4 regions of the Pseudochelatococcus lubricantis genome follow, and region 3 is predicted to be linked to each of the others. Evidence: riboswitches for the same ligand, from Rfam matches in the RefSeq annotation. Region 3 holds a riboswitch; each other region holds the start of a gene.
The links. A riboswitch is a leader RNA that binds a small molecule or an ion and turns the genes downstream of it on or off. The one in region 3 is predicted to bind cobalamin.

Region 1: linked by a shared signal. The riboswitch ahead of cobW (cobalamin biosynthesis protein CobW) and the one ahead of ACFFJ7_RS18560 (DUF1852 domain-containing protein) in region 3 are both predicted to bind cobalamin.
Region 2: linked by a shared signal. The riboswitch ahead of ACFFJ7_RS09050 (TonB-dependent receptor plug domain-containing protein) and the one ahead of ACFFJ7_RS18560 (DUF1852 domain-containing protein) in region 3 are both predicted to bind cobalamin.
Region 4: linked by a shared signal. The riboswitch ahead of ACFFJ7_RS11065 (CbtB domain-containing protein) and the one ahead of ACFFJ7_RS18560 (DUF1852 domain-containing protein) in region 3 are both predicted to bind cobalamin.

Annotation. Positions count from the first base shown of each region.
Region 1 covers NZ_JBHLXC010000006.1:249,621-255,071, reverse strand. Annotated here, with positions in the region: gene cbiB (adenosylcobinamide-phosphate synthase CbiB) at 1-855, shown strand, start outside; gene ACFFJ7_RS11995 (cobyric acid synthase) at 839-2,281, opposite strand; gene cobO (cob(I)yrinic acid a,c-diamide adenosyltransferase) at 2,309-2,923, opposite strand; gene cobU (bifunctional adenosylcobinamide kinase/adenosylcobinamide-phosphate guanylyltransferase) at 2,955-3,476, opposite strand; cobalamin riboswitch at 3,653-3,960, shown strand; gene cobW (cobalamin biosynthesis protein CobW) at 4,000-5,052, shown strand; gene cobN (cobaltochelatase subunit CobN) at 5,088-5,451, shown strand, end outside.
Region 2 covers NZ_JBHLXC010000002.1:1,371,261-1,376,711, forward strand. Annotated here, with positions in the region: gene ACFFJ7_RS09045 (DNA translocase FtsK) at 1-1,118, opposite strand, end outside; cobalamin riboswitch at 1,467-1,655, shown strand; gene ACFFJ7_RS09050 (TonB-dependent receptor plug domain-containing protein) at 1,789-3,744, shown strand; gene ACFFJ7_RS09055 (ABC transporter substrate-binding protein) at 3,804-4,670, shown strand; gene ACFFJ7_RS09060 (FecCD family ABC transporter permease) at 4,667-5,451, shown strand, end outside.
Region 3 covers NZ_JBHLXC010000015.1:113,964-119,414, reverse strand. Annotated here, with positions in the region: partial or broken gene ACFFJ7_RS18570 (flavin reductase family protein) at 58-159, opposite strand; gene ACFFJ7_RS18565 (methionine synthase) at 346-1,374, opposite strand; gene ACFFJ7_RS18560 (DUF1852 domain-containing protein) at 1,402-2,385, opposite strand; cobalamin riboswitch at 2,640-2,855, opposite strand; gene ACFFJ7_RS18555 (LysR family transcriptional regulator) at 3,387-4,346, opposite strand; gene ACFFJ7_RS18550 (MBL fold metallo-hydrolase) at 4,449-5,423, shown strand.
Region 4 covers NZ_JBHLXC010000006.1:42,402-47,852, reverse strand. Annotated here, with positions in the region: gene ACFFJ7_RS11080 (response regulator transcription factor) at 1-406, shown strand, start outside; gene galE (UDP-glucose 4-epimerase GalE) at 691-1,836, shown strand; gene ACFFJ7_RS11070 (CbtA family protein) at 2,344-3,072, opposite strand; gene ACFFJ7_RS11065 (CbtB domain-containing protein) at 3,090-3,299, opposite strand; cobalamin riboswitch at 3,331-3,475, opposite strand; gene ACFFJ7_RS11060 (histidine phosphatase family protein) at 3,539-4,105, shown strand; gene ACFFJ7_RS11055 (TM2 domain-containing protein) at 4,322-4,627, shown strand; gene ACFFJ7_RS11050 (DUF1576 domain-containing protein) at 4,685-5,451, shown strand, end outside.

The DNA of each region.
Region 1 (5,451 bases), on a different contig from region 3:
CTGCTCGACCGGCATCTCAACCGTGACGGTGCCGCGCCCGGCATCCGCAAGGCGGCCGGCGTCGCCGCGCTGCTGGCGCTCATCGCGGTGAGCGGCGCCGCAGGTTTCACCGTCCAGCGCCTGTGCGGCGACGGCGTGGGCCTGCTCGTCACCGCGCTCGCCGCCAGTACGCTCCTCGCCCAGCGGAGCCTGCACGGCCACGTCGCCGCAGTCGCCGACGCGCTCGACCGCGAGGGCCTTGCCGGCGGACGCCGGGCCGTGGCGCACATCGTCGGCCGCGATCCCGAAAGCCTCGACGAGGCCGCCGTGGCGCGTGCCGCCATCGAGAGCCTCGCCGAGAATTTTTCGGACGGCGTCATCGCGCCCGCCTTCTGGCTCGCCGCCGCCGGGCTGCCGGGGGCAGCCGTCTACAAGGCGATCAACACCGCCGACAGCATGATCGGCCACCGCACCCCGCGCCATGGCGCCTTCGGCTGGGCCTCCGCCCGGCTGGACGATCTCGTCAACCTGCCCGCCTCGCGCCTCACGGCACTGCTCCTCGTCGCGGCCGCCGCCCTCTCGCCCGGCGCCTCGGCCCGCGATGCATGGCGGGCTGTGCTGCGCGACGCCCGCCACCACCGTTCACCCAACGCTGGCTGGCCGGAGGCTGCGATGGCCGGCGCGCTCGGCGTGTCTCTGGCAGGGCCGCGCCACTACGGCGGCGTGCGCGTGGAAGACGCGCGGATGAATGCCGGCGGCAGGCAGCACGCCACAGCCGGCGACATCCGCCGCGCGCTTGCCCTCTATCGCCTCGCGGATGCGCTGTTCGTCGCCACCCTCGCGCTGGCCGCCGCGCTGCTCATGCTGCATGGCTGAGCAGCCCGTCGATGTCGAGATGCGCCTCCAGATGCGCCGCGAGCCCGTCGAGCACCCGCTCGACGCCCGCCGCGTAGTCCTCGCCGGCGCTCGTGCCGCCAAGCCGTGCCAGCCATGCGGCGCGCTGGGCATCGTGCGCGAACAGCCCATGCACATAGCTGCCGAAGATGCGCCCGTCCGCCGACACCGCTCCGTCCGCGCGCCCGTCGTCCAGACGCGCGAAGGGCCGCGCGGCGTCAGGCCCCTCGCTCACGCCCATATGCATCTCGTAACCGCCGAGCCGCACGCCGTCGCGGCTTTCACCTGCCACGAGGCCGAGCTGCTTCTGCGGCGCGAGACGGGTGGCGACGTCGAGCAGGCCCAGCCCCGCGATCCGTTCCGGCGGCCCCTCGATTCCCGGATCGTCAATGACGTGCCCGAGCATCTGGTAGCCGCCGCATAGGCCGAGCACGAAGCCGCCCCGGCGCGCATGGGCGGCGATATCGATGTCGAAGCCCGCCGCGCGCAGCGCCCGCAACCCGGCGACAGTGGCCTTCGACCCGGGCAGCAGCACCAGCCGCGCGTCGCCGGGAATGGCGGAACCGGGAAACACGCGCACGAGATCGACGTCCGGCTCCGCCTCCAGCGGGTCGAGGTCGTCGAAATTGGAGATGTGCGGCAGGATCGGCACGGCGATCCTGATGCGCCCGCCGCCGGCCCGTGCGCCCTCTCCCCGCTCCAGCGCAAGCGCATCCTCCGCCGGCAGCCGCCGCGCGTCGGCGAAGTGGGGCACGAGCCCGAACGCCCGCCAGCCGGTGCGCGCCGCGATCAGGTCCATGCCAGCCGCGAACAACGCCGGATCGCCGCGAAACCGATTGACGATGAAGCCCCGGATCAGCGCGGCATCCGCCGGATCGAGCACCGCCCGCGTGCCGACGAGGCTTGCGATGACGCCACCCCGGTCGATATCGCCGATCAACACCACCGGCGTTTCCGTGGCCGCAGCGAAGCCCATGTTGGCGATGTCGTTCGCGCGCAGGTTGACCTCGGAAGCACTGCCCGCCCCCTCCACCAGCACTATGTCCGCCTCGCCCGCCAGCCGCCGGAAGCTGTCGAGCACATAAGGCAGCAACGTCGCCTTGAGCCCCTGATAGCGCCGCGCGTCGGCGCTGGCGAACACCTGCCCCTGCACGATGACCTGTGAGCCGGTCTCGCTCTGCGGCTTCAGCAACACCGGATTCATGTGGACGCCCGGCGGCACGCGGGCGGCGCGCGCCTGCAGCGCCTGCGCGCGGCCGATCTCGCCGCCGTCGGCCGTCACCGCCGCATTGTTCGACATGTTCTGCGGCTTGAATGGCCTCACGCTCAGTCCGCGATTGGCAAGCGCCCGCGCCAGCCCGGCAACGATGAGCGATTTGCCCACGTCCGACCCCGTGCCCTGAAACATCAACGCGCGGGCCTGCCTCGCCATCCGTCAGAACTCGATTCCCGGCTGCGCCTTCACACCGGCGGCGAAATGGTGCTTGACGGCGCCCATCTCCGTCACCAGATCGGCAGCCGCTATCAGCTCGGGCTTGGCGTTGCGTCCCGTCACGACGACATGCAGATCGTTCCGCCGGTTCCGCAGCGTGTCGACCACCTCGGCGAGGTCCAGATAATCGTAGCGAAGCGCGATGTTCAGTTCATCCAGAACGACAAGGCTGAGCGCGGGATCGCCGATGAGTTCGCGCGCCTTGTCCCACGCCCGGCGCGCGGCGGTGATGTCGCGCTCCAGGTCCTGCGTTTCCCAGGTGAAGCCCTCGCCCATCGTATGCCAGACGACGCGCTCGCCGAACGCGGAGAACGCCTCGCGCTCGCCCGTCTGCCACACGCCCTTGATGAACTGCACCACGCCGACCCGCCTGCCGTGTCCCAGCATGCGCAGCGCCAGCCCGAAGGCCGCTGTCGACTTGCCCTTGCCGGGCCCGGTGTTGACGATCAGCAGCCCCTTTTCCACCGTCTTTGCGGCGACTTCCGCATCCTGCACCGCCTTGCGGTTCTGCATCCGTGCCTTGTGGCGCTGCGCCCGTTCCTCGCTGATATCCGTCATTCCCACCTCGTCCGATCCGTCATGCCGCCACTCATTTCACCTGCATCGCGAGCCCAGCAACCATGAACACCACGCGATCCGCCCGCGTCGCGACCATCTGGTTAAGCCGTCCGGCGGCATCGCGGAAGCGGCGTGCCAGGGCGTTGTCCGGCACGATGCCGAGGCCTACCTCGTTGGAGACCACGACCCACGGCCCGCGCGGGCGGCCGAGCGCCTCCGCTAGCCGCTGGCTTGCCGTCTCCACATCCGGTCCGTCCGGCGACAGCATGACGTTGGTCAGCCACAAAGTCAGGCAGTCCACCAGCACCGGCATGCCTTCCGGCGTGGCGGCCAGTGCACCGGCGACGTCGAGCGGCGCCTCCCGGGTGTTCCAGCCCGCCGGCCGCCTGGCCGCATGGGCGGCGATACGCGCATGCATCTCCTCGTCGTAGGCCTGCGCGGTCGCGATATAGCGCCACGGCGCGGGCTGCTCCATGATCAGCCGCTCCGCGTGGCTGCTCTTGCCGGAGCGCGCGCCACCCAGCACGAATGTAAGAGACGAACGGTGCGCCAAGAAACTACCCGATCCTTAGAGAAACTGCCCGATCCGCAAAGAAACTGCCCCAGCCCGAAACCAGCCGCCGGAGCCTGAAACAGAGGGGCGCGCCCGGGCCGATTCTCCGCGAGCATAGGGCCGAACCCGCTTGCAACCAACGCAAATTTGCGCCGTTGACAGGCTCCGCTCCCCGGCCCTAGATGACGTATGACGGTCTTTCCCCGCATGAGCAATGCCGGGGAAAGCTAAGAGGGAATGCGGTGCGCAAACGTTCGTCCGCCGGACTTTCGTTTGTTATGCCGCAGCTGTTCCCGCAACTGTAGCCGGATAGCTCTTCCGCGTTGAGCGCTCTCCGATCGGAAAGCGCTCAAAGCACACAATCGCGGAGCCTGTTACGATTTCGCAAAATCGGAGCACGCTCCCACGCCACTGAGTACTCGGGAAGGCGGTGGACGAGCGAGAATCCGGGAGCCAGGAGACCTGCCGTCACCCGATTCACTCTGACCGTCCGGCGGGAGAACCGGACAGGGAGCGCATTTCGATGGCTGATTCCGCCCTTTCCGCCGCTCGCGGCCGCGTGCCTTGCACCATCATCACCGGCTTCCTCGGTGCGGGCAAGACGACCCTCATCCGCAACCTGCTCGAACAGACCGGCGGCAGCCGCCTCGCCATCGTCGTCAACGAATTCGGCGATGTGGGCATCGACGGCGAAATCCTGCGCAGCTGCGGCGTCGAGAACTGCCCGCAGGACAACATCGTCGAACTCGCCAACGGCTGCATCTGCTGCACCGTCGCCGACGACTTCGCCCCCGCTCTCGACCGCATTCTGGCGCTGGAGCCGAAGGTCGATCATATCCTGATCGAGACCTCCGGCCTGGCGCTGCCCAAGCCGCTGGTGCAGGCGTTCCAGTGGCCGGCGATTCGCGGGCGCGTCACGGTCGACGGCGTCATCGCCGTCGTCGACGGCCCCGCTCTCGCCGAAGGCCGTGTCGCCGCCGATCCCGCCGCGCTGGAGACGCAGCGTGCCGCCGATGCCTCCATCGACCACGACGATCCCGTCGAGGAAGTGTTCGAGGATCAGATCGCCTGCGCCGATCTTGTCATCGTTTCCAAGACCGACCTGCTCGGTGAGGCGGATCGCGCCCGTGTCGAGGAAACCCTGCGCCCGCACCTGCCGCCGGCGGTCAGGATCGTGGCCGGCGTAAACGGCAAGGTCGATGCCGCCGTGGCGCTGGGACTGGGGCTCGGCGTCGAGGACGACATCGAAAACCGCCGCACGCATCACGACGACGAGGCGGACCACGAGCACGACGAGTTCGACAGCTTCGTTGTCGAACTGCCCGCCGTCGCCCGGCCGGAAGATCTGGCGCGGCGCATCAGTGCCGCTGTCGAGGCCGAGAACATCCTGCGCCTCAAGGGCTTCGCCCACGTCGAGGGCAAGCCGCTGCGCCTGCTTGTGCAGGCGGCGGGTCCGCGTGTCGACCACTATTTCGACCGCCCGTGGAGCGCGGACGAAACGCCGCGCACGCGCCTCGTCGTCATCGGCCTCAAGGGCATCGACCGCGCGGCGATCGAGCGAATCCTCGCCGCATGAGCGCCCCGCGCCAGTGATCCGCGAAAGCACGGACCATGCATCTGCTCGCCACCACCACCGCCTCGCTGGATGACCTGATCGAGCCTGTCGATCTCGGCCAATCCCCGGCGCCGCTGGCGGCGCTGTCCTTCACGGACAGCGATCTCGCCGGCCTCGCCGCGGCCTGGCGGGAAGACCGGCGGCGGGCGGAAGACGCCATCCCGGACCTGCGGCTCGCGCATCTGCGCGACCTGCGCCATCCGATGTCCGTCGATCTGTGGATAGACCGCGTCGCGCGCCACGCGCGCGTCATCGTGGCGCGCGTGCTCGGGGGTTACGACTGGTGGCGCTATGGCTGCGACCGGCTGGCCGCCGTCGCCCGCCGCGACGCCATCGCCCTCGCGCTGCTGCCCGGCGAAT
Region 2 (5,451 bases), on a different contig from region 3:
TCGCGGTCCGTGCTGCGGGTGAAGCGCACATTCGGCGGCAACTGGAACGGCTTGCGCCATGCCGGAGTGCCGTCGGCCGAAACTGCGCCTTCGGGAGCGCCCAGAGGGGCGTCGAAAGACGGCGGCGCAGCAATCGGCTCCGGCGGTTGCGGAAGAACGGCGGCGGGAACGGGCGCCGCCGGCATGTGGACGCGCGACGGGCGCCCGCGCGTGGGTGCGAAGGCGGCGATTTCGGGCGGAATGTCCCCTGCCGCCTCGATGCTCCCGTCGCCGGTAAATGCGGGCGCGGCCTGTGGATAGCCTTGCGGAAAGTTCTGCGCGGGTGCCTGGTGCACAGCCTGCGGCTGGTGCGTGGCGTACGACTCGGCAAAGTCGTAATCGTCGCCGAACACGGGCTCCCGCGCCGGGTGCGCTGCCAGCCCTTCGGCGGGCTCGCGCCCGTCACGCAGCGGGTCGGGCTTGCGGAAGCGACGTGCGAGTGCCGTGCGCAGCGTCATCAGGCCATGGATGACGGCGCCCAGCGAGACGATCCCCCAGCCCGGCTCGTCGCGGCCGTCGTCATCCGCGGCCGGCATATCGTAAGGAGACTCGGGGGACGGAGAGCGCGCGGCTTGCGCGAGGCCGAAGCCAGAGGCCGCAGAAAGCGCGAGAATGGCGGTAGCGGCATAGAAGAGCCCGACGATCACGCCGCCGATGCCGCCCGTGCCGGCCAGGCCGTGGCCGCCGAACAGCAGCGCATCGCCGACCACACCGCCAAGTCCGGACGGCAGCGGCCAGCGGGCGGTTTCCGGCAGCGCGCTCGCGACCGCCGAGGCAGCGCCCGTTCCCACCAGCCAAAGGCCGATGCGCAGCGCCGGACGCGGCAGCGGCCGCCGCCCCACGAGCCGGATGGCCCAGACCGCGCACGGCAGCAGCAGCGCGACGGAGCCGAGGCCGAATATCTGCATGATGAGATCGGCGAAGATGGCCCCCGGCATGCCCAGCATGTTGGCGACCCGCCCGTCCGTGGCGTGGGTCAGGCTCGGGTCCTCAACCGACCACGTCATCAGCGCCAGAACCGATGCACCGATGAACGCGAGCAGGAAAAGGCCGGCCAGTTCGACAGCACGCTGCACCATGAAGCGGCGCAACGCATCGGAAATATCCTCAGCGTGGGACGAGGTCCTTCGGATGGTTCGCATGTTTCGGGCAGAACTCGCAAATTGGCTTGATTCGAGCCAAGTGTAGTCCCCAGGCGGTTAAACCGGGATTAACTCTGGCGCGACGATTAACGTTAAGCCGGCGAAGCGCGATGCGAGCGAGGCGACGGTTGCGTCGCTCCTATGGCGAATGCGATCTATTTTTCGAATCATATGTCATTTTCTCCAGATATATGTCATATATGACGATATCATGCCTGTCACCGCCAGGAGAAAGGTTCCGGTGTTGACAATTGCGGCGGGTTTTTGACAGCGGTGCGTGCAAAGTGTAGCTTCATCGTGACGGTTCCTTCCGAGGATGAAAAGGGAACGCAGTGAGCGCGATGCGTGATACTGCGGCTGCCCCCGCAACTGTGAGCGGCAGGCTTGCGCCACGAGGCCACTGGATTTCGGTCCGGGAAGGCGGTGCAGGCGTCAACCGCGAGCCAGGAGACCTGCCGTCGGACGTGGTCACAGCGGACCATCGGTCGGGGTGTGCCGGTGCGGGCTTGCCGTTCTCGTCTTCGGGCGGGCGGGTGTGTCTTGTCGCGGTGACGTGCCACCTGACGTGCGCTGCCTCCGGGCCGGCGTTGCCCGAAGAGGTTCTGTCTTGTTCCCTCCCCTCCGCCTGTCGACGGCGCATGCGCTGCGCGTCGCTTTTCTGTTTTCCGTTCCGCCGGCGCTGGCGGCGCTCGCCATGCAGGCCGACCCGGTGCACGCCCGGCAGGCGGATGCAATGATGCTTGACGAGATCACGGTGACCGCGACCGCCGTACCGACGCCGGTGGCGCAGGTCGGCTCGGCGGTGACGGTCATCACGGAGCAGGAGATAGCCCGCGACCAGCGGCGCACGCTCGCGGACGCGCTCGCCACGGTTCCCGGCCTGAACATGGTGCAGACCGGTGGTCCCGGTGGGCAGGCATCCGTTTTCCTGCGCGGCACCAACGCCAACCACGTGAAGGTGCTGGTCGACGGCGTGCCGGTCAATGATCCGTCGACGCCGAATGGCGTGTTCGATTTCAGCCATCTGGCGACAGCCGACGTCGCGCGCATCGAGGTGCTGCGCGGCCCGCAGAGCGGCCTGTACGGCGCGGATGCACTCGGGGGGGTGATCAGCATCACGACGAAGGCCGGCAAGGGGCCGCCAAAGGCGGCGCTCATGCTCGAAGGCGGTTCGGCAGGCACCTTCAACCAGAGCGCGAGCCTGTCCGGCGGCGGCGAGCGGTTCGACTATTTCTTCTCCGCCGCTCACCTGCGGACGGAGGCGACGCCGGTGACGCCGCCGGAACTGGTGCCACCCGGCCAGCGCATCAACGACGACTTTTATGACAACTGGAGTTTCGCCACGCGGCTCGGCTTCGCGGTCACCGACAATTTTCGCCTGTCCGTCGTCGGCCGCTACAGCGACGCGCTGCTGAAGAACACGACCGACGGAGGTTGGCCCGGCGCTCCGAACGCCGCCCGCAGCGAACAGCGCAACCAACGCTTCGTAACCCGTGCGGAGGGCGTGTGGTCGCTGTGGGACGGGCGCATCACCAACACCTTTGGCATCGGCTACGCCAACGAGGACCGCGAGAGCACGGAGCCCGCGACCGCGTTCGGCCCCGGCAGCGTGACGGAGTATCTCGGCGAGCGGACGATCTACGACTGGCGCGCGGATGTCGTCGTCGCGCCCGATCACAAGCTCATCCTTGGGCTCCAGCACGAACGCGAACGCTTCGACGACGCCAGCCTTACGGCGTCTGCCGGCAACAGCGCGGGATTCATCGAATGGCAGGGGAAGATTTTCGACCGCCTTGCCTTCGCCGCCAACATTCGCCACGACGACAACGACGATTTCGGTGCCCACACCACCTGGCGCATCGCCCCCACCTTCACGCTGCCGGTGCTGGAAACGCGCTTGAAGGCGAGCGTCGGCACGGGGTTCAAGGCCCCTACCCTGAGCCAGCGCTTCATGGATTCGCGCCCGCTCTACAACTTCTACGGCAATCCGGATCTGCGGCCGGAGGAAAGCACCGGCTACGATATCGGCTTCGAGCAACCGCTTGCCGGAGAGCGCGTGCTGATCGGCGCCACGTATTTCCACAACGATATCGACAATCTCATCAACACCAACACGGATTTCACGTCCTACGAGAACGTGGGCAAGGCGACGACGCGGGGCGTGGAAGCCTTCGCGGCGGTGGCGCTGACGCCGGCGGTCGACCTGCGCGCGGACTATACTTTCACCCTCGCGCGTGATGACGTTGCGCGGCAGGAGCTGCTGCGCCGCCCCCGGCACAAGGCGAGCTTCACCGCGCGCTGGCAGGCGACGGAGAAGCTGGGGCTTTCCGCGACCGCGCTTTATGTTGGTGCGTGGGTGGACGGCAACCGCGATTTCTCCATCCCGCGCCTGCGCACGTCGGGATATGCGACCGTCAACGTCGCCGTCGACTACAAGGCCGCCGACAGCACGGTGCTGTTCGCGCGCGTCGACAACCTGTTCGACCGCCGCTATGAAAACCCGGTCGGCTTCCTGCGGCCGGGGCTCGGCGTCTATGCCGGCCTGCGCTTCACGCCGCCGTGACGCGGCGAGCGTCCCGACGGCAGGAGCCTTGGCGGCAACACGATGGGCAACGGCAATCCATGAAGGATCGGCGAACGCGAAAGAGTGCGGCGGGTGCGGCCTGCGGCCTCGCGGGTCTGCTGCTGTCCGTCTTTTGCTACGCTCCCGGTGCCCGCGCCGCCCGTTTCGTGTCCATCAATATGTGCGCGGATGAATTGCTGCTGCGGCTCGCCGATCCTGCCGACATCGCTTCGCTCAGTTATCTCTCGCGAGATGCGCGCAACAGTACGATAGCGACGCAGGCCGCCGCGTTTCCCGTCAACCGCGGGCGGGCGGAGGAGGTGATGGCGCTCGCTCCCGATCTTGTGTTCGCGAGCGCGTTCTCGGCGCCGGCGACGCTCTCCATGCTGCGCCGCCTCGGCGTTCCGCTCGCGGTGCTCGATGTGCCGACGACGTTCGAGGCGATCGCCGCCCAGGTGCGCGGCGTGGCCAGTCGCATCGGCCGGCCAGAGGCCGCCGAGCGGGAGGTGCACCTCATGAACGGGCGGCTCGCCGGCCTCCGGCGGGAATTGCCCCTGCCCCCGGCCACGGCGCTCGTCCTGCAGGCGAACAACATCGCCGTCGGCGCGGGAACGCTGATCGACAGCGTGCTCGCGGAAGCAGGCCTCGTCAATCTCGCCGCGCAGGCCGGCATTGTCGGCTATGGGCGGATGCCGCTGGAGGCGATCCTGATCCGCCCGCCCGATATCCTCATCGTCGATACCGACAACGAGGGCGCCCCCGCGCTCGCCACGCAGGCGCCGCGCCATCCCGCGCTTGTGGCGCTTGCCCGGCGCGGCGCGATGCGGACCGTCGACATGCCGTCGCGGCTGTGGACCTGCGCCGGCCCTGGCACCGTGGAGGCCGTGGCCTATCTGCGCCGCGCGCTGCAGGGGAAAACGCCATGAGCACCCTGCGGCCGCTCACTCACCGGCAGACCGTCGCGGCGCTGGCGATGGTCGCGGCGCTGCTGACGGCGCTATCGACGGCGGTCGGCGAGACGCGGCTCGACGTTTTCGCGGCCGCGGCCGACTTCGTCCACGGCCGGGACAGCCTTGCGTCGCTGATCCTCGTCGAACTGCGTCTGCCGCGCGCGCTGCTCGGTGCCGCCACCGGCTTCGGCCTCGGGCTCGCCGGCGCTGCCATGCAGGGGCTGTTGCGCAATCCTCTTGCGGAACCGGGCGTGATGGGCATCTCGGGCGCGGCGGCGCTGGGGGCGGTGGTCATGTTCTATGCCGGGCTCACCGGCGTTTTCGTCTTCGCCCTGCCGCTCGGCGGCATGGCGGGCGCGGCGGCGGCCAGCGTCATCCTGTTCGCGCTCGCCGGCCGGGGACTGGGCACGATGGCGCTGGTGCTGGCGGGCGTCGCCATCAACAGCCTCGCGGGCGCGCTGACGTCGCTGGCGCTCAACCTGTCGCCCAACCCCTACGCGGCGCTTGAGATCGTGTTCTGGCTGATGGGATCGCTCGCCGACCGCAGCCTTGCCGATATCGCCCTCGTGCTCGTGCCGGCAGCGCCCGGGTGGTGGCTGCTGCTGACCGCCGGCCGGGCTCTCGATGCGCTGAGCCTCGGGGAGGACGTGGCGCAAAGTCTTGGCTTCAACCTGCGATGGCTGCGCATCCGGCTCATCCTCGGCACGGCGCTCGCGGTGGGCAGCGCGGTGGCGGTGACGGGCATGATCGGCTTCGT
Region 3 (5,451 bases):
TCGTATCGATTAGCCGTTGAGATAGCGGCGCATGCAGTAAAGCAGCGTTGCCTTTTCGTCGTTCTCAAACGCCGGAAAACTCGAACTTGCACGATTGATACAGACGAGAAGTGTAGCCGGCATGTCGCTGACGCTGCAGACGGCCGAGGCGGTAAAGCCGTAGCCGCGTGCGGCCACCGTCATATTGCATGCGCACGAACCAATGTCCGCGCGCCGGGTCCTTTCGAGCGCGCAATGCCCGATACTAGAATCTGTCCTGTTTACATTGAAACAGGACAGATTCTAGATTCCTTGTTCGGAGCGAATTCTCATCGATCAGATGATTCCATCTGATCGGAACGCGCACTAGGCTGAGAGTTCCTTCCGGACGATTTCAGCGCCCGCACTCAAGGCCTTGAGTTTTCCTGTCGCCACTTTCCGAGATAGCGGGGCCATGCCGCAGTTCGTGCAGGGATAGAGCTTGTCGGCATCCACAAACCGAAGTGCTTTACGCAGGGTCTCAGCGACTTCTTCAGGTGTTTCAACATTATTGGTGGCCACGTCGATGGCCCCGACCATCACCTTCTTGCCGCGAATGAGCTCAATCAGATCCATCGGAACGTGAGAATTGTGACATTCCAGCGAGATAAGGTCGATGTTGGATTGTTGCAGCTTGGGGAAAGACTCTTCATACTGCCGCCATTCCGACCCCAGAGTATTTTTCCAATCCGTGTTGGCCTTGATGCCGTAGCCGTAGCAAATGTGCACGGCGGTCTCACAGTTGAGCCCTTCAATAGCCCTTTCGAGGGTGGCAACGCCCCAGTCATTCACGTCGTCGAAGAAAACGTTGAATGCGGGCTCGTCAAACTGGATGATATCGACACCAGCCGCTTCCAGTTCCCTGGCCTCCTCATTGAGGATTTTGGCAAATTCCCAGGCCAGCTTCTCACGGCTCTTATAGTGGGCGTCATAAAGCGTATCGATCATGGTCATGGGGCCTGGCAGCGCCCATTTGATCGGTTGCGTGGTCTGCCGACGCAGAAACTTGGCGTCCTCCACAAAAACCGGCTTTGGCCGTGACACGGCGCCAACGACGGTGGGTACGCTCGCATCGTAGCGGTTGCGAATTCTGACGGTCTCGCGCTTTTCGAAATCAACGCCATCGAGATGCTCGATAAACGTCGTGACGAAGTGCTGGCGCGTCTGTTCGCCATCGCTGACGATATCGATGCCGGCCTGCTGCTGATCGGCGAGGGACAAGCGCAAGGCATCCTGTTTGCCCTCGACCAGTTCATCGTCCTGCAACTTCCAGGGCGACCAGAGTTTTTCGGGTTGGGCAAGCCAGGACGGCTTGGGCAGACTGCCAGCGGTCGATGTGGGAAGGAGTGTTTTCATGATTGGCGACCCTATATTCCGTGTCGATCAGGCGGCGTAGTTGGCAGACCATTGATCGAGAACGGTCTTGTACGGCTTGATGAAGTGTTCTTCGGTGAACTTGCCCTGCTCCACGGCCAGCCGATTGCGTTCGTCTCGATCATAGACGATGCGGGTCAGTGAATAGTCCTGGTGCTTCAGATTTGGCCGGTAGCATGCTCCTGCGACAGCGTTCGCATTGTAGATTTCGGGGCGGTAAATTCTCTGAAACGTCTCCATCGTGCTGATGGTGCCGATCAGCTCCAGATTGGTGTAGTCGCCAAGCAGGTCGCCGATAAAATAGAAAGCCAAGGGTGCAACGCTACCCGACGGCATGAAATAACGAACCTGCATCCCCATCTTTTCGAAGTACTTATCGGTCGACGAGCACTCGTTCTGCCGGTATTCGGCGCCCATAATGGGGTGATGATTTTCAGTCCGGTGATATGTCTTGCTGGTCGAAGCACTTATGCAGATGACGGGCGGCTTGCTGAAATGCGACTTGTACGTCTCCGAACCCAGGAAATTCTTGAACAGGTTTCCATGCAGATCGCCAAAGTCAACAGGAATGCTGAATTTGAGCTGGTCTTTGTTGTGCGCTGGCAGCACCACGCTGAAGTCGTAGTCCCGCACATAGGACGAGAAGTTATTCCCGACAATACCGTCAATGCGTTCACCGGACTTTCGATCAACAATGGTCGTTTTGAGTATCTCAATCAGAGGGAAGGCGTCGCCGGCGGCCTCACCAACGATACTCATCTCGACGGAAATGATTTCAAGTTCGACGGAATAGCGATCGCTTTGGGGGTTATCCCAATGCGCCAGAGCATTAAAGCGATTGTCGATCATCCTCAGGGCGTTACGCAGGTTCTCCTGCCGGTTCTCGCCTCTGGCCAGGTTGGCAAAGTTGGTCGTTATGCGCGTGTTGTCCGAGGGGCGATAGTCCTCGTTAAACGGAACGCTCTTAATTGCAAATTTGAAGTCGTTAGTCATCGTGTTCTGGCGTCCCAATTACCGGTCCGGTTGTCTCGGTCTTTCGTCTTGGCATTGACCCAAACAACCAATGCGTGCCCTTCGCCGACGCACTTGTTGTGCCGACAAGCGGCAGGTGACACGCCAGGGATGGCGACTGGAATTGCGTTTGAGACATGAAGTGCCCCAGTGAGTTGGGGGCATGGGTCAGCGGACACATAGCAAGGCCGCAATGGTGCTGCCTCCGCTACGGCACACCGGGACACCCCGCCCGTGGACGTTATTTCGCCAAGGCAGGTCTCCTGGCTCACGGGTCGTTGCTTCTGTCCGTCTTCCCGGGTTTTACCCCAGTGACATGCTGGACATCAGCTCACCGCTTACAGTTGCGGGGGCAGCGCCGGCTTTTCCGAAATGACACGGAGCACCGACTTCCCTCTTAGCCCCGGCGCGTTGCAGGCAACGACCGGGGAACCTAGGCACGCACACAATCCTGCAATCGCCACACAAAGTCAATAGCATATAAAGATGTCTTTATATATCCTGATCGCGCGACAAATTTTACGACATTCGCCGTTCGTGACCGTTTTCTCGTGATGCCTCGTCGTCGTCTTTACGCCATCTGGTGATCTGAGCGGGGTCGCGCCTCAGCCTGTCGATTTCACGACTGAAAAAATTCGCAGTGTAAATCGCCGCTCAGTACGGTTCGATGAGAGATGGCCGGACGCCGGCAAGCGTCCGTCCTTGCTCCAGCGTCTGCGCTCTTTGGCCGAAATGCCAAGGAGTTCATCGACATGCTTGGCATGCATCCTCGATCTCTCTCGACCGATCCGATGTGAATAGGGCCTTGAGCGCGCCGTAAGGGGGACGTGCGGTCAGCGGCCGCATTTTCTCCATTGACCGGATGAAAAGCCGACGCGCAAGCCGCAATCGATCCGGGATAGAGCGCACCGGATCGTCAGGGAAAGCATTCGATCGTACAGCAGCGAACATCCGCTCTCCATCCTTTTTCGTCGCGCCGATGGTCAAGCAACTTCGCACATTTTCTGCTCATCGATGGTTTCTGCGCCGGTCATGCTGATGCGCACCTGCTGTCTCAACCACGCGTTTGCCGGGTCGTTATCGGTGTGGCTGGCCCAGACCATGTTCACGGGCGGCAGCGTCAGCGGAACCGGCACCGGGCTGACTTCGAGCCCAAGCAGGGAGCCGTAGCGGTCGGCAATGCGCCGCGGCACCGTGGCGATCACCGGGCTCACCTGTGCTGCCGCAAGCACCGACATGAACCCGGATGCGGCCGTCACCACGTTCAGCTCGACGCCTGCGATCTCCAGCGCCTCCTTGATGCAGCCCTGCAGGCTCTCGCTCTGGGAAATCACAGCGTGATCGGCCGAAAGATAGGTCTCCAGCGCAACGGGATGATGGAGCGGGAGCAGCGCCGGATTGTAACAGCAGGCGAGATCGACGTCGTAGAGCGTCTCGAACAGGCGCCGGCTCGTCCTCGAATAGGTGCATCCGATGGCGAGGTCGATGCTGCCGTCGTCCATCGGCGGGTCGATCGAGTCGTAAGGAAAGATCCGCGCCAGCACGCTGATGCCCGGCGCCAGCCGCCGCAGGCGGGCTGTTAGATCCGGGATCAGCAGCAATTCGACTTCCGGGGTCATGGCGATCCGGAAGGTCCGCTCTTCCGTCGCGGGATCGAAGACGTCCCCGCCCGTCAGCGCCAGTTGCGCCTGCCTCAGCGCCTGCCGCACCGGAACAGCGAGGCTGAGCGCCCTGGCCGTCGGCTGCATGACCTGTCCGACGCGGATGAACAGCTCATCCTGTAGCAGGGCGCGCAGTGTCGACAGCGAATGGCTCATCGCCGGCTGTCCGATTTTCAGACGCTGCGCCGCCTTCGTCACGCTCCTCTCCGCCATCAGCGCATCGAAGGCGACGAGCAGGTTGAGATCGAACGAGCGCAGATTGAAATGGCCGATAGTGGTCATGATCCGTATCGATTTGATTGCTGGTACCGGGGCACATATGTCTGTGCCGGGTCAGATCAAGGCCCGGTCCGGGATCGTCCCGCAGAAACCTCCGGAGACACCATGCAAACCCGTCGTTCCCTTCTGAAAATGTCCGCCGGTATGGCACTCGCCGCCGGCACCGTCGCCAGCCTGCCGCTCGCCGCCGTCGCGAGGGCGCCGGTCGTCGGCACGCAGGCCCCCGGCTATTATCGGATAAAGCTCGGCGACTATGAAATCACCGCGCTCTCAGACGGCACCGTCGAACTGCCGCTGGCACGGCTTTACGAGAACATCGAGGAGAGCGAGGCGGAGGCGATCCTTGCCGGCTATTTCCAGCCGAACCCGACCGAAGTTTCCGTCAACGCTTATCTGGTCAACACCGGCGACAGGCTCGCGCTCATCGACGCGGGGACCGGAACCCTGCTCGGCCCGTCCCTTGGCAAACTTGTGGCCAACATCGAGGCGGCGGGCTACACGGCGGCGCAGATCGATGATGTCATCCTGACGCACATCCATTCGGACCATTCCGGCGGCCTGACCGTGGACGGAAAACGTGTGTTCGAGAATGCGGTCGCCCATGTGAACCGTCGCGAGGTGGAGTTCTGGCTGCAGGCGGATGCCGCCGCCAAGGCCGATCCCGTGCTGGGTCCGCATATCGCGCAGGCGGAGCAGAGCGTCAGCCCCTATGTCGCGGCCGGGCGGCTTGAGACCTTCGGTGACAACGAAGCCCCGATCCCGGGCTTCGCTTCCGTGCTGCGCGCGGGTCACACGCCGGGTCACAGCTCCATCGTGGTGGAGAGCAAGGGCGAGAAGATTGTGTTCTGGGGCGACATCGTTCATGGCGACGTGCTGCAGTTCGACCGGCCGGACGTCAGCATCGAGTTCGATGTCGACCAGAAGCAGGCCGCAGCGAGCCGCGCCGTTGCGCTCGCCGAAGCGGCGGACCAGAAATATCGCGTCGCGGGGGCTCATCACGCATTCCCCGGCATCGGGCACGTGCGCCGGGACGAGACCAATTACGCATGGGTACCGCTGTCCTATAGCGCGACCTACTGAGGCGCGTCCGGCCCGGGTATCGCCGTTG
Region 4 (5,451 bases), on a different contig from region 3:
GGCAACCTCCGATACAAAAGAAGCAACACAGGCAAGAAACGAAGAGGAATATTCGACTATCAATACTTTGAACGACAAACTATTGATACAGCATATTTCCGCGCATGCGCCGGCAGGAGACACAAGCCACGACGCCCATAGCGACGCGGAGCTGCAAAAAATCCTCAGGGAAAGCGGCATTTCGCACGAAAATGTCGATACGCGGTCCCTGCTTTCTCCACGCGAGATTGCCGTTCTGGAACTTTTGTCCGAAGGACAGTCAAACAAGTATATCGCAAGAGAACTCGATATAGCAGAACCGACTGTCAAATGCCACGTCAAGTCTATATTGCGAAAACTAAACGTCCGCAACCGTTTTGAAGCTGCAATGTGGGTTTTGCGGGCCAGAGGGCAGCTGCTTATCTGAAAAGACGCATCGTTGCTGCGAAGCATGTATTTCAAATCCGATATTCTCGTTAAAGTTGCATTTCAATAATAAAATTCGCGCTTATTTCTGGTTATTCAATATTTCGATATAACCATCATTGCACCATAAATACAGCCTGATGCACCGGAAGCCTGGCGACGGCGGAACTGCCGGCTATCCGGCAGGCCATTCCGTATTGCGGGGCTCCCGGGCGTCCGCGAGCCCCCCTCCCTCTGTTCGGCCCGTTCTCCGGAGTGCTTATGGAGAAATATGGCATGTCAACGATGTCGAACATTCTTGTGACAGGCGGTGCCGGCTTCATCGGCGCTCACATCTGCGAAGCACTGGTGCGGGCGGGGTTGAGGCCCGTCATCTACGACAACCTGACCAATTCCAGCAGCGCCGTGATCGAGCGGCTGGAACGGCTAGCCGGTCTGCGGCCCCTGTTCATCCATGCCGACATCCGCGACGCGAGGCAGCTGGACACGGCCTTCGCACACAACACATTCGCCGCGGTCATCCACCTTGCCGCCTTGAAGGCCGTGGGCGACTCCGTAGCGCAGCCCCTGCAGTATTATGACGTGAACGTGGCCGGCACCCTCGCCCTGCTCGCCGCGATGCGCCGCGCCAACGTGCGCACGCTGGTGTTTTCATCCTCCGCGACGGTTTACGGCGAAGCCGCGACCGTGCCGATACGCGAAGACTTTCCGCGCAGGCCCGCGAACCCCTATGGGCGAACGAAGGTCGCCGCGGAGGACATTCTCACCGATCTCGCACATGCCGAACCGGGCTGGCGGATCGCCCTGCTACGGTACTTCAACCCGATAGGCGCCCACGAAAGCGGCCTGATCGGCGAGGATCCTCGTGGTGTGCCCGGCAATCTGCTCCCCTACATCGCGCAGGTGGCCGTTGGAAACCGGAATGAGCTGAACGTATTCGGCACCGACTATCCGACCCGGGACGGCACCGGCGTGCGCGACTATATCCACGTCATGGATCTGGCAGAAGGGCATGTTGCCGCGCTGGAGCATCTCGCGACGACGGGCCGTTTCATCGCCGCGAATCTGGGCACGGGGTATGGCCTCAGCGTGCTGGAAGTCGTGCATGCTTTCGAGCGCGCGAGCAACAGGCACATTCCGCTTCGCTTCGTGGCGCGGCGGCAAGGGGACGTCGCTGAATGCTACGCCGATCCCGCTTTCGCCAACCGCCTGCTGGGCTGGAAGGCCGAGCGCGACATCGACAGGATGTGCGCGGATGCATGGCGCTGGCAGAGCCTCAACCCTCTAGGCTACGCCAGCGAAACCGCCGGCGCCATGTCATCGCCGCTGTCATCCCCACACCTGCGGCCGCGAGCCCGCCGAACGCCATCAGTGTCGGCGGGTGCACGGTCATCTGCGCCCACCGCGGGCGGATCACATCCGCAGTGTTGAAGGTATCGGCGCTGTAGGAGCATACCTCAAGGGCGCCGGCAAGCAGCAGGTCTCGATCGACCCGCTCGCCCAGGGCGCGAGTCGCGGCATCCATGTCGGGCATGGCCCGCATGCGGACCAGAAGATCCTTGGCCGCGGCGAGATAGGCGTGCGAGCATTCGTTGAACGGGCTCTCCTCGTCGGCGACGCTGCCCGGCGCCAGCCCCCACAGGCAGAACGCATGCTGGATCCGGGCGTAGTTCAGCACGCGCCAGAACGTCTCGTCGGCCAGCGGCTTGCGTGCCGCCCGGGCGACGATAGCGCGACGATGGGCATCGAGGATGGCCATCTCGCCATGGGAAATGCCAGCGATGGCGATTCCATCGGTCGGCCCGGCGGTCCTGCGGTGCGCCAGCGCGGGCGGGGCGGCAGCGAGGAGCGGAAGCCACGCAGCCAGAAGCGCCACAGCCAGACGGCGACACGGCCGGAGCCGCCGCGCCGCCATGCGGTTTGCAGCGGCGCCGGCTTTCATCCGCTGCGGCTCGCTGCGGACGTCTGCCGGCTGGACAGAAGGCCAAAGGCGACACCCAGCGTCGTCCACAGCACCACCTGCAGGCCGATGGTGGCGACGCGGAAATCCCACAGCACGGCGGGCGCGAATTCGGCCGGCACCTCGTTGATGGTCGGCATGACGAACATCGCCAGGGCCATGGCCACCACATAAACGCCGCCGCCGATGAGCGCGGCGTTCCACGTGCCGTACTGCGCCACGAGGCGGCGGCCGATGGCGAGAGCAGCGAGAGCGGCGACGACCGACAGCAGGATGAGTGTGAAGTAGAGCCCGGTGCGGATGTCGATGGTGTCCGGGCTGCCCACGGCCGGCGGGTTTGCCGGATATTTGATCTGGGGAACCAGCACGAGGGAGATGAAGCCGGCAACGGCGAGGAAGGCCGCCGTGCCGCGCGGACCGATCCGTCCGAGCCTGCCCTGCGCATAGGCGAAGGCCAGCCCGAAAATGCCGCCGAGCGCGGCGCCGAACACCGCAAGCGCCGTCAACAGGCCGAGTGTGCTTTGCACCAGCCGGCTGACGACCTCCGGCTCGTCGCCGGACGCTCCGCCGGCGGCGGCGGCCGCGCTCTCCTCAATGGCGATGGCCGCGTCCACCGGCGGCTCGCCGACGAGATACGCGAAAACGAAACCAAGCACACCCGCCAGAAGACCGACGAGCATGCCCCGCACCAGCAGGGTTCTGACCATGATGTCGACTCCGGGCGTCAGTGGCAGGGAAAGCCGAGGAGGTGTCGGCCGTCATGCACAAACTCGTGGATGAACTCGCCCTGGAACAGCGCCACCGCGCCCTGCTCCGCGCCGATGAAATAGATGGCCAGCAGCGACAGCAGGCCGGCAAAGACCGCCCAGGGCAGAATTTCGCTGACGGGAATCACCGCCGGTTTGGCGGACGGAAAATGTGTAAAATCGGTCATCGTAGCTCCTCTGGGATGGCGCGTCCCGATCGGGTTCAGATCATGCCGGAACGGGGTCTGACTTCCGGTCGCGCAATACGCGCGGCCGGTCACAGTGGCGCGACCATGCCGGATTTCCACCGACTTCCCGTTCCCAGCGATACCGGATAATGACCTTCCCTCATGCTCAAGTCAACGAAACCCGCGCCCGCCTGATGTATATGAAACCGGGCGGTGCGCCTGCCTCGGAATGCCGGACCATGACCACACGCCTCACCCTGCTCTGCCACGCCGCCACAGCCGCGACACGCGCTGGCCGTTTCCCCATGGACGAGGAGCTGGAAACGGCAGCGGAAACCCTTGCAGCAACACTCGCCGGGCGCCTGCCGCGCGCCGATCGTGCGCTGTCCGGCCAGGAGCGGCGCACCAGGCAGACCGCGGCCGCGCTCGGGCTCGACGCCGAGGCGATTGCCGGGCTCGACGACTGCGACTTCGGGCTCTGGCGCGGCCGCAGCATCGCCGGGATCGCGGCCGAGACACCGGCGGCGGTGGCCGCCTGGCTCGGCGATCCGGACGACGCCCCCCACGGCGGCGAATCGGTCTCGGCCCTGATCCGCCGTGTCGGCGCGTGGCTGGATGCGGCCTGCACGGGGGGGAGTGTCATCGCCGTCACCCATCCGGCAGTGGCCCGCGCGGCGGCGCTGCATGCACTCGGCGCGCCGGCCGCCTGCTTCTGGCGGCTCGACGCCGGGCCGTTGTCGGTCACCGACCTGCGGCACGACGGCCGCCGATGGACGCTGCGGGCGTTACCGCTCGCGCTTCTCTGAAGCGAAGCGATAGACCATTGCTACGTTTCAGCGAAACGTAGAAATGGTCGAGAGGCTGACCGACGTTTGAAAAGCACGCGCCACGATGCCGGGGAAAGCCGCTGCATTCAACAGCGTTTTAACGCTCGTCCGGCGACGTTTCTCGGGTAGAAGGTCCCTCGGGGAGCGCCCGCCATGCTATTGTGCGGACGATTCCATATGGTTCAGGAATATCTCATGTCACTCAGCCCGCAAGACCGCCTCGTCGTTGAAATGCAAGTTCAAAACGAGGGGCCGAACCTCATCGTCGCCTACCTGCTGTGGTTCTTCCTCGGCTTGCTATCCGCGCACAGGTTTTACCTCGGCCGCCCAAAAAGCGCGATCCTGCAGATCGTCCTGAATATTTGCATCATCGGGTTGTTGTGGACGCTCTTCGACGTTTTTCTGATAAGCGGCATGGCAAGGGAGAAGCGGGAGCAGTTGCGCCAGAAATACACCCGGCAGGCTGCGGCGCATGGCGGGAGCCTGACCGCATCGCAGTAGATCGGACGTCAGGCCGGCGTGGAGGGGATCGTGACAGCATTCCAGGGGCAACCGATCATGAATGCGAGGCAAACAGGCGGCGACATGGAGCCGGGGTCGCAAACCGATGCCGCGCTCCGGCTTTCGGACGGCCAGATGCTCGCCATTGTCCGTGCCTACGCGCTCGCCTTCATCCTGTTCGGCTTTGCCGTATCGGGGCCTGCCGAGATATTTGATGGTCTCATCAGGATCGTGACGGCGCGGGATACGTTGATCACCGATTATATCGGCGTGGGCGGCATGGGGGCGGCGTTCGTCAACGCGGGCCTGCTGACGCTGCTCGTGAGTTTCGTCTACCGGCTTTGTGACGCGAACATCGGCGGCGCGTCCGTCGCCTGCCTGTTTCTGGTGCTCGGCTTCGCGCTCTTCGGCAAGAACCTGCTGAACGTCTGGCTCGTCGTCGCGGGAGTTTATCTTTATGCGAGGTTCAGGAAAGAACCTTTCTCGAAGCATATCAACACCGCGTTCTTCGGCGCGGCGTTGGCCCCCGTCTTTTCCGAGATCGTTTTCAGCTCGTCCCTTTCGCTGACAGCAAGTATTCCGCTCGGCATCGCAACCTCCCTGCTGATGGGCTTCGTCCTGCCGGCCGTTGCAGCGCAGCTTTTCAATGCTCATATGGGCTTTTCGCTCTATAATGTCGGCTTTGTGGCGGGCGTCATCGGCACGGTGGTCGTGGCAGTGTACAAGTCATACGGCTTCGTCCCCGAGCCAGTCATGATCTGGACAACGGGCAACAACCGCATCCTGGGCGCTTTCCTCGCGCTCGTCTTCGCCTCGATGATCGC